Regions from separate parts of the Diaphorobacter nitroreducens genome, predicted to be linked through region 2. Evidence: predicted binding sites of a transcription regulator. Region 2 holds the regulator's gene; each other region holds the start of a gene.
What was found. The regulator LexA, encoded in region 2, represses DNA repair genes until DNA is damaged. The targets are predictions, from matches to a motif close to ACTGTATNNNNATACAGT.

Region 1: a site for LexA is predicted at 1,602-1,619, ahead of imuA (translesion DNA synthesis-associated protein ImuA). Genes of this name have one in related genera too.
Region 3: a site for LexA is predicted at 1,829-1,846, ahead of recA (recombinase RecA). Genes of this name have one in related genera too.
Region 4: a site for LexA is predicted at 1,238-1,255, ahead of BA022_RS02270 (PA0069 family radical SAM protein). Genes of this name have one in related genera too.

The regions. Positions count from the first base shown of each region.
Region 1 covers NZ_CP016278.1:1,162,459-1,165,662, reverse strand. The annotation lists gene BA022_RS05445 (3-oxoacid CoA-transferase subunit B) at 1-55, shown strand, start outside; gene BA022_RS05440 (HD-GYP domain-containing protein) at 208-1,521, shown strand; gene imuA (translesion DNA synthesis-associated protein ImuA) at 1,637-2,404, shown strand; gene BA022_RS05430 (Y-family DNA polymerase) at 2,370-3,204, shown strand, end outside.
Region 2 covers NZ_CP016278.1:1,388,592-1,391,795, forward strand. The annotation lists gene adk (adenylate kinase) at 1-64, shown strand, start outside; gene BA022_RS06455 (asparaginase) at 152-1,123, opposite strand; gene lexA (transcriptional repressor LexA) at 1,206-1,880, shown strand; gene BA022_RS06465 (hypothetical protein) at 2,042-2,443, shown strand; gene BA022_RS06470 (pyridoxamine 5'-phosphate oxidase family protein) at 2,565-3,065, shown strand.
Region 3 covers NZ_CP016278.1:3,418,554-3,421,757, forward strand. The annotation lists gene recX (recombination regulator RecX) at 97-552, opposite strand; gene recA (recombinase RecA) at 634-1,755, opposite strand; gene BA022_RS15970 (MarR family winged helix-turn-helix transcriptional regulator) at 1,910-2,404, shown strand; gene BA022_RS15975 (response regulator) at 2,454-3,128, shown strand.
Region 4 covers NZ_CP016278.1:492,529-495,732, forward strand. The annotation lists gene BA022_RS02260 (acyltransferase family protein) at 1-521, shown strand, start outside; gene rnk (nucleoside diphosphate kinase regulator) at 577-984, opposite strand; gene BA022_RS02270 (PA0069 family radical SAM protein) at 1,262-2,419, shown strand; gene BA022_RS02275 (putative quinol monooxygenase) at 2,475-2,774, shown strand; gene fghA (S-formylglutathione hydrolase) at 2,965-3,204, opposite strand, start outside.

The DNA.
Region 1 (3,204 bases), 230 kb from region 2:
GGGCGTGAGCTTCGAGGACATCCAGTCCAAGACCGGCGTGCCGCTGCTGCGCTGAGGGCAGGCACCCGCCAGGCCGCCATGCGCATGCACGGCGGGGGCGCGGGGCCAAAACTACGGGCCGGGTGGGATCACCCGGCTTTTTTGTCTTTTTGCGCAAGGCAAAGCGCCGTATAGTGCGCGTGACATTTTTTAACATTTCGTCTGCGCATGAACGCACCCGACCTCAGCCCCGCGGCTTTTGCCGACGGAGACAGCCATTACCTGCGTGCCATCACCGACATGGCCGATCGCCGCACCGTGGTCACGCAGGAAGCGCTCTACACCGATCGGGGCATCAAGCTGGTGGACAAGGGCGCGCGCGTGGACAGCCGGCTCTACGACCGCTTGGTCAAGCACAAGCTGCGCGGCAGCATCGACGAGCATCTGGCCATGGACGACATGGTCAGCGTGCAGTCCATCGTGCAGCTGGCCGCGTCGCAGTGCGAGCACGACACGCTGGCCTATCTGCTGGTGCACACGCTGGAGGGCATGACCGCCGAGAAGCTGCTTGCACCCGTGCGCGCCTTGCTGCTGCCGCCGTCGCTGGCCTTCAAGCTCACCGTCATGCGCGAGCAGCATCCGGCGCTGTTCGAGCACAGCGTGCGCATGATGCTGGCGGCCGTGTACCTGGGCATCAAGAGCGGCTGGAGCGACCGCGAATGCGTGCCTCTGGCGACGGCGGCGCTGCTGCACGACATCGGCGTGCTGCACATGGACCCCGTCTGGCACGACCCGGCCAACAAGATGACGGCCGTCGGGCGCCAGCAGCTCATGGCGCACCCCATCACGGCCATGTTGATCATCCGGGGGCAGAACATGTTCCCGCGCGTGGTGGAGCAGGCCGTGCTGGAACACCATGAATGCATGGATGGCAGCGGTTATCCGCGCGGCCTGCAGGGGGACCAGATCTCGCTCATGGGGCAGATCCTGATGGTGGCCGAGGTGGTGGCCGCCTTCTTCGAGAAATACGCCAACGAGGCCGCGGCCCAGCGCCTGTCGCTCACGCTGCGCCTGAACCACCGCAAGTTCCCCGCAGCGCTCATCGCCTGTCTGCTGCCCGTGCTGCAGATACGCGCCGTGCAGACCGATGTGCAGGTCACGCCGGCAGATGTGGAGCGGCTCATTGAACAGCTGTCCACGGCCTTCGGCGACTGGGACACCCGCCGCGCCGGGCTGTCGCCAGAGGCGGCGGAATCCGAGGCCTGCGCTTTCGTGGAGCAGCGGCTTTCCGCGCTGCAAAAAACCCTGTTCGAGGCCGGCTCCCATCCCCAGCAGCAGGCCGAGGCCCTGCAGTACCTGCAGGGCGATGAACAAGGCCTGGCCGAACTGGCCCTGCTGGGGCGGGAAGCCCTGTGGCAGCTGCAGGGCATCGTGGACGCCACCCACAGCCGCTGGCTCACGCTGGAGCACAGCACGGAGGCGGGCGACCGTGCGGTCGTGCAGTGGCGCGATGCCTGTGCAGTGCGCTTGGCGCAGCGCTGAAATTCGCTCCCTGACGCACCGCCGGATCAGACGCTAGGCCCTGATGCCGGCCGGGTTGGAGCCGCCAACCGCCGATGATTACTGTATATTTGAACAGTATTCATCGGCGGTTCGCATGGCGGCTTTTCTTTCCTCTTCCCTGAACGCACTGCCCGGCGTCTGGCAGGGCGATGCCTGGGCGCAAGCGCCGCAGCCGGCGGTGGCCACGGGCCATGCGCCGCTGGATGCGCAACTGCCCGGTGGGGGGTGGCCGCTGGGGTGCATGAGCGAGTTGCTGCTGCCTCCCCAGGCCCATCCCGAGTGGGCCCTGGTGATGCCGGCCCTGGCCGCGCACCTGGCGCAAGGCCCAGGACACGCGGTACTGGTCACGCCGCCGCTGGAGCCCTTCCTGCCGGCGCTGCAACCCCTGGGGCTTGCCGCCGACCGGCTGTGCTGCATTCACCCGCCCAGCCCGCGTGCGGACATGGCCGCGGCATGGGCCTGCGAGCAGGCGCTGCGTTGCCGCGACGTGCGCGCCGTGCTGGCCTGGCTGCCACAGGTGCCTGCCGCCGTGCTGCGGCGGCTGCAGCTGGCGGCCGCGCAGCACCGCCAGCTGCTGTGGGTGATGCGTCCCGAGCGCTCGCGCGCGCAGGCATCGCCCGCGCCGCTGCGCCTGTGGCTGCAACCGCAGGGCGAGGAGCTGCACGTCCATGTCGTCAAGCGGCGCGGCCCGCCGCTGGCGCAGCCCGTGGCACTGCCCGCACGCACGCCGGTACTGGCCGCGGCGCTGCAGGCACAGGCTCAATGGCGCCGCCAGGTGCAGGCGGCCGCCTGGGGCATGGGGGGCCGCACACCGCAGGAGGTGGAGGATGCATTGGCTTGCCTGGCACTTGCCACCCATTGAGGCCACGACCGGGCCCGCCACCGGGCCCGTTATGGGCCTGCCGCCTGCCGCGCAGGGCTGGTGGGCGCTGCGCTTCACGCCGCGCGTGGCCCTTGTGGACGAAGCGCTGCTGCTGGAGGTGAGCGGTACCGAACGCCTGTGGGGCGGGCGCGCCGCTCTGCAAAGCCTGCTGCGTGACCAAGCGCCCCCCGGGCCCGAAACCCTGGAGGGCGGACCTCTCTGGGCCAGTGCGCCCACGGCGCTGCAGGCCCTGGCCCTGCTGCGCCTGCAGCGCCAGGGCCGGCCCGTGCCGCGGCGGCTGCCGCACGATCTGCCGGTTGCCACCCTCTCGGCGCTGCGCCCGCATGCCCAGGCGCTGCAGCAGCTGGGCTGCCGCACCTGGGGCGCCGTGCGTGCGCTGCCGCGCGCCGGGGTGGCGCGGCGCTTCGGCGCCGAACCCCTGGCGGCGCTGGACCGTGCCTGGGGCGACGCACCGCATGGCCTGGACTGGATCACGCTGCCCGAGCAGTTCGCGCTGGAGCTGGAACTGCCCGCGCTGGCCGAATCGGCCCCCGCGCTGCTGTGGGCCGGCCAGCGCCTGCTGGATGCACTGCAGGGCTGGCTGCGCGCGCGCCACCAGGGCGTGCAGGCGCTGGAGCTGGCCTGGCGCCATGACCTGCGCCGCATCGACGGCGTGGACCTGCCCCCCTGGCAGAGCCTCACGCTGCGCACGGCCGAACCGCTGCAGGGCATGGCGCACCTGCGCCGCTTGCTGGCCGAGCGCCTGGCGCACCAGCGCCTGGCCGCGCCCGTGAGCCGGC
Region 2 (3,204 bases):
CATTCAAGGCACCGGCAGCGTGGAGGAAATCACCCAGCGCGCCCTGACGGCACTGTCAAGCTGACGAACCCGCCGCCGGCGCCCGCCAACGCCCCGCAACGCGGGGCGTTGTGCTGTGTGCCCAGGCAAGCGCCTCGGCCCATGACGGTGCTTATGAATTAGCGGACTGCATCAACTCCAGCAGCAGGCTGACCCGTGCCTTCACAGGGCTCAGCCCATCCGCATCGCGCCAGGACGTACCCGTCAGGTCCATCATCCGCCCCTGCGGGCAGCGCGAAGCCACGCGCACCTGCACCCCGGCCGCCACGGCACGCGCGAGCGCGGCCTCCAGCGCATGGTGCAGCGTGCCATTGCCGGTGGCGGCCACCACGATGCCGCGCACGCCCTTCTCCACCAGCCAGTCCACCAACGCGCCATCCGCGCCGGCGTGGCTGAGGACGATCTCCACGCGTGGCCAGGCTGCATCTGGCAGGATCGGCACCAGCGCGCCATGCGCGGGCTGTTCCACCTGCGGCGCAAGGCCGCGGGCCCAGCGCACGCGCCCCGCTTCCATCCAGCCCAGAGGCCCGGCATCGCCGGAGTCGAACGCGTCCAGCCGCAGCGGGTGCACCTTGCTCACCTCGCGTGCCCCGTGCACCACGCCAGCGGCCGCCATCAGAACCCCCCGCGCTGAGGGATCGGCCGCCAGCGTGACGGCATCCAGCAGGTTCTGCGGCCCGTCCGGCGCGAGCGCCGTGGCCGGACGCATGGCACAGGTCAGTACCACCGGCTTGGCGGTGGTATCGAGCAGGTTGTGCAGCAGCCAGGCGGTTTCCTCGAGCGTATCCGTGCCGTGGGTGATGACGACGCCGGCCACGGCCGGGTCGGCCAGGTGTGCGGCGCAGCGACCGGCCAGGCGCGCCCACACGTCAAAGCCCATGTCCTTGCTGTCCAGCTGCACCACCTGTTCAGCCACCAGCGCGCCGCCCGCGGCCTGCACCAGCCCGGGCACCGCGGCCAGCAATTGCTCCACGCCGATCTGCCCGGCCGTGTAGCCCACGTTCGCGCCTTGCACCGCGGAAGAGCCCGCAATCGTGCCGCCGGTGCCCACAACGACGATTTTTCTTGCAGCTGCCACTTGCATCCCTCCAAAAACTGTTCAAAAATACAGATACTGGATTAAAAAACAGTAACCCACTCAACCACCGACCGCATTGGATCGCACCATGCTCGACAGTCCCAAGCTCACCGCCCGCCAACAGCAGATCCTGGACCTGATCCAGACCGCCATCGCGCGCACCGGCGCCCCGCCCACCCGCGCCGAGATCGCGGCAGAGCTGGGTTTCAAGTCCGCCAACGCGGCCGAGGAGCACCTGCAGGCGCTGGCCCGCAAGGGCGTGATCGAACTGGTCAGCGGCACCTCGCGCGGCATCCGCCTGCGCGGCGAAACCGTGCGCAACATCAATGCGGCGCGCGGCGCCCAGTTCAACCTGCCGATACCCGGCCTGTCGCAGCTCACGCTGCCGCTGGTGGGCCGCGTGGCGGCTGGCTCGCCCATTCTCGCCCAGGAGCATGTGGACCAGACCTATACGGTGGAAGGCAGCCTGTTTGCGCACAAGCCCGACTACCTGCTCAAGGTGCGCGGCATGTCCATGCGCGACGCGGGCATCATGGACGGCGACCTGCTCGCCGTACAGGCAACGCGCGAGGCGCGCAACGGGCAAATCATCGTGGCGCGCCTGGGCGATGACGTCACGGTCAAGCGCCTGCGCCGCACAGGCAGCGCCATCGAACTGCTGCCCGAGAACCCCGACTACCCGGTGATCCGCGTCGAGCCGGGCGAACCTTTCGAGATCGAAGGGCTGGCCGTGGGCCTGATACGCAACACCATGCTCATGTAGTCCGTTGAATGCAGCGCCACCGCAGGTGGCGGGCGTCTGGCAGGCGGTAGCCCGGGCATGCCCCGTAGCTGCGGCATGCCAACCCTGCGGATGCGCGCTTGACGTCCTTGGCAATCCTGCCTGTGTTCCACCTTCATGCCCTGGCATGCCGGAGTCTTCACATGGGATTTGCCCTCTTTGCCTTTGCCACCCTTTCCCGCCCCTTGCGCCGCCTGCGCCGATGGGGACTGGCCGCACGCCATATGTCGCGCGGCGCGGCACCCTCTGCCTGCACCACGCACGGACGCACCGATGCACTCCATGGAGCGACGCCCAACGCCGGCCCTCCCGATAGCCCCGCCGTGGCAGGCATGGCGCAAGAAATTCCGGCCCGCCACCGCGCCTTTGCCATGCCTGCCGCGGATGCGGCCACGCAGCACACAGGTCTGCGGCCTGCGATCTCCACCCGTTCGCTCCCCCTGCGCGTGATCCTGCGCCATGACACCGACGACGCCTGCAAGCTCGTGATTTCCGGCCGCATGGCCGATGTGTGCGCGGAACTGGAGCGCCTGGCCCTGCGCTGACCGCGGGGCACTGCTGCGACCACTTCTGACACTTTTCGAAGGCGTCACGGCCGCAGCGCGTTCATCGCAGGTCCGTTTCTACAATGCACGGCACTTGCAACTGCCCGCCCCCAAGCACGCCATGACCCACGAGTCCCGCCTGGACCGCTTGCTGCGGCAACTGCTGTGGGGCCGGCGCACGGCCGCGCTGGCAACGCTGCGAACCCTGCCCGGCGCGGAATCGGTGCCATTCACAACGCCGGCGGTGTCGTTCGTTCCGTATGCCATCGACTCCACGGCCCAGGTGCTGGTATTGCATGTCAGCGCCCTCGCCGCCCATACCCGCAACCTGCGGCAATCGCCCGCGGTTTCTCTCCTGATCACGGCGCCCGAGGACGCGGCCCAGCCCGTGCATGCGCTGGAGCGCGTTGCCATCCAAGGACAAGCCGTACTGCTTGCGCCCGAGGCAGCCGCCAGCGCGCGCGCCGCCTACCTGCGGCGCTTCCCTGACGCAGCGCCCATGACGGCGCTGGGCGACTTCCAGTTCGTGCAAATCATCCCTTCGGTGGGCCGCCACGTGGCAGGGTTTGGCGCGGCGCGGGATTTATCTGCCGAGGAGCTGAAGGCGCTGCTCACGTCTTGACGCTGGGGCGATCGGCGCCGCCAGCAGTTGGATGGCAAGGGCCGTTCCGCCCAGGCGAGCGCTGGCGGCCGCTAGCCCGGTGCCCGGGAAGGCCACACACAGGTCGCGGCCAGGGCCGGCTGGGTGACGGGTTGGCGGA
Region 3 (3,204 bases), 2.0 Mb from region 2:
GGCGTTGCGGGGTGCGACCGGTGGCGGACTGCGCGTCGACAGCTGCTATGGATGAAATAGCTTTTGACGCTGGACAGCAGCGCGCCAAGCCCCGTTCTATTCCCATTCATCACCACCCCGCACCACGCGGCGCACCACGTCGGCGGCGAAGCCACGCGTGGCCAGAAAGCGCATCTGGCGCGCACGCTCCTGCGGCGTGTCGGCGGGCTGGTCGCCAAAGCGCTGGCCCCACACGGCCCGGGCGCGCTGCAGTTCGGTGCCCGCCAGCTGGGCGGCGGTGCTGCGCACCAAATCCTCGTCCAGCCCCTTGCGCCGCAGCTCCTGCAGCACGCGCTGGGTGCCGAAGCGCTCCGCGCGGCGGTGCACCACGGACTCGGCCACGCGCTCTGCATTGATGAAGTCGCGCGCCTGCAGCTCGTCCAGCAGCGCCGGCAGATCTTCGCCCTCCTGCACGTGGCGCGCCAGCTTGGCCTGCAGTTCGCTGCGCGAATGCTCGCGCTGGGCAAGCAGGCGCAGCGCACGGCCCTTGAGGGAGAGGGCGGTGAATCCCATGAATGCTATTGAAAAAAGAGCTTCCAGCGCTTGATGGTCAAGCGCTGGAGGCAGATTTCGTTCAAGAACTCCGGTGCGTGGTTACGCTTCGATCTCGCCCGTCTTGTCGGCCTTCTTGCCGCGCGCAGGCTTGTCTTCGGGCAGATCGGCCGCCGGGCTGGCGTGGCCCGTGGGCAGCAGCGCGATGCCCAGACTTTCGCGCACCTTGTTCTCGATCTCCACGGCCAGGCCGGGGTTCTCGCGCAGGAACTCGCGGGCGTTGTCGCGGCCCTGGCCGATTTTCTCGCCGTTGTAGGCATACCAGGCGCCACTCTTTTCCAGGATGCGCGCGTTCACGCCCATGTCGATGATCTCGCCCTCGCGCGAGATGCCCTCGCCGAACAGGATGTCGAACTCGGCCGTCTTGAACGGGGGCGAGACCTTGTTCTTCACCACCTTCACCTTGGTCTCGTTGCCGATCGCCTCGTCGCCCTTCTTGATGGTGCCGGTGCGGCGGATGTCCAGGCGTACCGAGGCGTAGAACTTCAGCGCGTTGCCGCCGGTGGTGGTCTCGGGGCTGCCGAACATCACGCCGATCTTCATGCGGATCTGGTTGATGAAGATGACCATGCAGTTGGTCTTCTTGATGGTGGCGGTGAGCTTGCGCAGTGCCTGGCTCATCAGGCGTGCCTGCAGGCCGGGCAGGGCGTCGCCCATCTCGCCCTCGATTTCGGCCTTGGGCGTGAGCGCGGCGACCGAGTCCACCACGATCAGGTCCACGGCGCCCGAGCGCACCAGGCTGTCCACGATCTCCAGCGCCTGCTCGCCCGTGTCCGGCTGGCTGATTAGCAGGTCGGTGAGCTGAACGCCGAGCTTGCTGGCGTACTGCACATCCAGCGCATGCTCGGCATCCACGAAAGCGCACTGGCCGCCTTGCTTCTGCATCTCGGCGATGACCTGCAGCGTGAGCGTGGTCTTGCCCGAGCTTTCCGGACCGTAGATCTCGATCACGCGGCCGCGCGGCAGGCCGCCCACGCCCAGGGCGATGTCCAGACCCAGCGAGCCGGTGGAGACCACCTGGATGTCCTCAATGGCCTCGCCCTCGCCCAGGCGCATGATGGTGCCCTTGCCAAACTGCTTTTCGATCTGCGCGAGGGCGGCTTGCAGGGCCTTGGCCTTTTCGCTGTTGACGGCGGTTGCGTTGCCTTTGACGGTGGCGTCCATGAAATGCTCCTTCGGGTCGGGTCGAGGTCACGGTGAAATCGTGTGCCTGCCTGGAAACTGTTTCCAATGACAGGCTGGATGCTTGAACAGTAGTTTATGGGCGGTTGATGCGTTATCCAATCAATTTTTGGTCAGTTTGGCTGACAATATGCGGATGACCGCTCCCCCCAGCCTCGACGACCGCTGGCGCCAGACCCACCTGGGCCGCCTGCTGGGCCATGCCATGCGGCGCTTCGATGCGCGCGTGCTGCAGCTCATGGCGCGCGACGTGCAGGTGCCGCTGGCGCTGTCCAACCTCGCGGCGCGCGACCAGGTGAGCGCCGCGCACATCCACATCACGCGGCATCTGTCGCTGCAGGGGGACCGCCTCACCGACCTGGCCGAGCGCGCGGGCATGGCCAAGCAGTCCATGGCCGCGCTGGTGGAGCAGTGCGCGGCCTGGGGCCTGGTCACGCGCGAGCCCGATCCGCGCGATGCGCGTGCGCGCCTGGTGCGTTTCACGCCCACGGGACTGGCGTGGCTGCAGGCGTTTCGCGCGGCGGTGGCGCAGGCCGAGGGCGAGTTCCGCGCCGAGGTGGGGCAGGACGTGGCCACGGTGGTTGCGCTGGGTCTGGAGGCCTATGCCGGCGGCGAGGGCACGGCGGCCTAAAATTCAGGCAGAGCGCAGGCCGGCGCACGACAACCAGGAGAGACACCCCATGCGCATCCTCATCGCCGAAGACGACCAGGTGCTTGCCGACGGGCTGCTGCGCACGCTGCGCGGCTCGGGCGCCGTGGTGGACCATGTGGCCAGCGGCACCGAGGTCGATACCGCGCTCCTGACCAACAACGAGTTCGACCTGCTGATCCTCGACCTGGGTCTGCCCAAGATGCACGGCCTGGAGGTGCTCAAGCGCCTGCGCGGGCGCGGCTCGGCGCTGCCGGTGCTGATCCTCACGGCGGCCGACAGCGTGGACGAGCGCGTGAAGGGCCTGGACCTGGGCGCCGACGACTACATGGCCAAGCCGTTCGCGCTGTCGGAGCTGGAGGCGCGCGTGCGTGCGCTCACGCGCCGCGGCATGGGCGGCACCAGCAGCGCCATCCGCCACGGGCCCCTGGTGTACGACCAGGCGGGCCGCGTGGCCACCATCGACGGCAAGATGGTGGAGCTGTCCGCGCGCGAGCTGGGCCTGCTGGAGGTGCTGCTGCAGCGCGCCGGCCGCCTGGTGAGCAAGGAGCAGCTGGTGGAGCGCCTGTGCGAGTGGGGCGAGGAGGTGAGCAACAACGCCATCGAGGTCTACATCCACCGCCTGCGCAAGAAGATCGAGCGCGGGCCGATCCGCATCGCCACCGTGCGCGGCCTGGGCTACTGCCTGGAAAAGATCCCCGGCTGACAGCACCCGTGGATGCTCTGTTATTGATAGCTGCTTGCGCTTGATGCATAAGCGCTATCGGCCAAAAACGCCCACC
Region 4 (3,204 bases), 900 kb from region 2:
CTGATTGGGACGTCTGGGCGGTGTATTTCTTCGGTGCCTATGGCCTTGGCATGCTGGCCTACTGGGCCGTGCAGTCGCCCCGCGCGCTGGGAGCCTGGAGCTGGGCGCTGCTGATCGCGGCGCTGGTGGTGGCTGCGTTGGCGCTGGAGTGGCGCCCCCGCATTGCGCTGGCCGGCGTGACTGCGCTGCTGCTGGTGGTGGCCATGCGCAGCCTGGCCATGCAGCGCTGGCAAGGCTGGGCACCGCTCAGCCGGCTGGGGCAGATCTCGTATTCGGTATTCCTCGTGCACTTTGCGGTGTGCGTGCTCGTCAACGCGGTGGAAAGCTACTTCTGGCCGCAGTCAGTAGCCGCCGCGATGGCGGGCATGGGCATCGCTTTCGTGCTGTCGATCGCCGCGGGCCACCTGCTGTACGAGCGTGTGGAGCGCCACGTTCCCACATGGCAATCTGCGCTGCGCTGGCAGGCCGGGCTCGTGGGAACCGGCCTGCTGACCACCGCGCTCATGGCAGGCCTGCGCTGACGAAAAAAAGGCAGCCAGTCATGGCTGCCTCGGGTCTTGGGTGGTGCGATCGCGCTCAGCGATGCAGTTCACCCGCGTTCTCGGGTTGGAAATCAATGGCGTCCACGCGCACAGTGACCTGGCCGGTGGGGCTGGGCATCTGGAATTCGTCGCCCACGCTCAGGCCCAGCAGTGCGATGCCGACGGGTGCGAACACCGACACCTTGTCGCCCGAGCCGTCCATCTCCTTCGGGTAGACCAGCGTCAGCGTGTTCGTCTTGCCGGTTTCCAGCAGCGTGAAGCGCACGGTGGAATTCATGGTCACCACATTGGGGGGCATGTCCTTGGGATCGAACACGTCGGCGCGGTCCAGCTCGGCCTCCAGTGCCTCGCGGCCAGGAAAGGGGGCGGTTTGTTTTTCCAGCAGGGCTTCGATGCGCTCCAGGTCCAGGGACGACAGGATGATGTGGGGCTTGCGCTGCATGGTGTGATTCCCTTGTAAACGATAGTGAAAGCGCGTCTGCCGGGCAGCCGCGCTCAAACGGACAAAAGCCCGGGCAACGGGGTTGTCCGGGCCAAGGCATGTTCTCAAAAAAAGCACCAATTGGGTGCGGATGGGGTGAATTGTGCGGCCGGGTGGCGCGTTTGCCAAGGGATCTCACACGCGCGCAGTGCGAATTGCGCTGCGCTTGCAGCCCCCCGGCAAATGGCGTAGGCCTTTGGATATTGCCAGAATAACTGTTTATTTATACAGTCATTCAATGCATTCCGAAGACGATCCCCCGCCCTCACTGGCTCCTGTCGTATGGGCGCCCGTGCAGCCACTCAAGGGGCGGGGTACGGCCACGCGTATGGCCCACCGTTTCATGCGCGATGTGCGCGAGGCGTTTGACGACGGCTGGGGCGGGCCGGCGGAGGGTGTGACGGGCGACGAAAGTGCCGCGCCCGCCGCGCCGCTGACCCAGGTGATCTGGGAAGACGCGCGCAGCGCGCTGTGCGGCAATGATTCGCCCGACATCTTCTTCGAGCAGTCGGTGAACCCTTACCGTGGCTGCGAGCATGGCTGTGTGTACTGCTACGCACGGCCCACGCACAGCTACCTCAACCTGTCGCCGGGGCTGGACTTCGAGACCCGCATCATCGCCAAGCGCAATATCGCCGCGGTGCTGCGGGGCGAGTTGGCGCGCGCCAGCCATCGGCCTTCGGTGGTCAACATCGGCTCCGCCACCGACTGCTACCAGCCGGTGGAGCGTGAGCTGCGCCTCACGCGTGCGTTGATCGAGGTGATGCGCGATGCACGACACCCGTTCTCGCTGATCACCAAGAGCAGCGGCGTGGAACGTGACCTGGACCTGCTGGCTCCGCTGGCGCACAGCCGGCTGGCGGCGGCCTACGTGACCATCACCACGCTGGATGCGCGCCTGGCCCGCGTGCTGGAGCCGCGCGCGGCCGCGCCGCACCGGCGGCTGCGCACCATCCGCGCGCTGGCTGAAGCCGGCGTGCCCGTCGGCGTGAGCGTGGCGCCGCAGATTCCTTTCATCACGGAGGACATGGAGCAGGTGCTGGCCGCCGCGCGCGACGCGGGCGCCACCTCGGCCTTCTATACGGTGATCCGCCTGCCGTGGGAACTCAATGCCCTGATGCGCGAGTGGCTGCAACTGCACTACCCGCAGCGTGCCGAACGCGTCCTGGCGCGCATTCAGGATCTGCACGGCATCGACGCAACCGCGCGTATCGCGGGCAAGAGCTACGACAGCAGCCACGCCACGCGCATGAAGGGCTCGGGCCTGTGGGCCGACCTGCTGCGACAGCGCTTCGAGAAGACCTGTGCGCGCCTGGGCCTGAACCGCCAGCGCAGGGAACTGGACCTGTCGCAGTACCGCCCGGCGCTGGCGCGCGGGCAGGGCGTGCTGTTCTGAGCGCGGTGCGCGCCGCGGCTAGCATGGGCGCTTTGCTGTAGGGAGGGAGTGCTGAATGCTGTTGATCGTAGGAACCATCCGCCTGCCGGCGGACGGGCTGGCCGCCGCGCTGCCGGCCATGCGGGCGATGGTGCAGGCCTCACGGGCCGAACCGGGGTGCATCGAATATGCGTATGCGCAGGATGTGCTGGACGCAGGGCTGATCCACGTGCATGAGCTGTGGCGCAGCCAGGACGACCTGGACCGGCACTTCGCCAGTGCCCACATTGCGCAGTGGCGCGCTCTGTGGCCGGCGCTGGGCATCGGCGGGCGTGAACTGCGCGCCTACGCGGTGGGTGCGCCCTGCCCGGTGTGAGCGGTTTGGCGGGCGTCGGGTGTCAGACGGTGCATGACCTCGGGCGGCCCGGGCAGCCGCGAAAGGGCGGCAGAAACGCGGCCAGTCGCGGCGCAAGGCGAACCCCTCGTGCGGGCTGTAGCGGGCATCCGCAACGGCGCGCGGACAGGTTGTGCGGAACGAGTGAGCCGGGCAGTTCGTTCACACTGCCTTAGGCGCCCAACTGTTGCGCGTGGTGGCGCAGGTGGTCGTCGATGAAGCTCTGGATGAAGTAGTAGCCGTGGTCATAGCCTGCGTGGTGGCGCAGCGTGAGCGGCTGGCCGATGGCGCTGCAGGCCGCCTCGAACAGGTGCGGGTGCAATTGATCGGCCAGGAATTTGTCGTCCAGCCCCTGGTCGATGAGGATGCCGCCGGGGTAGGGTGCGAGGGGCTGGTTCTCCATGAGCACGGT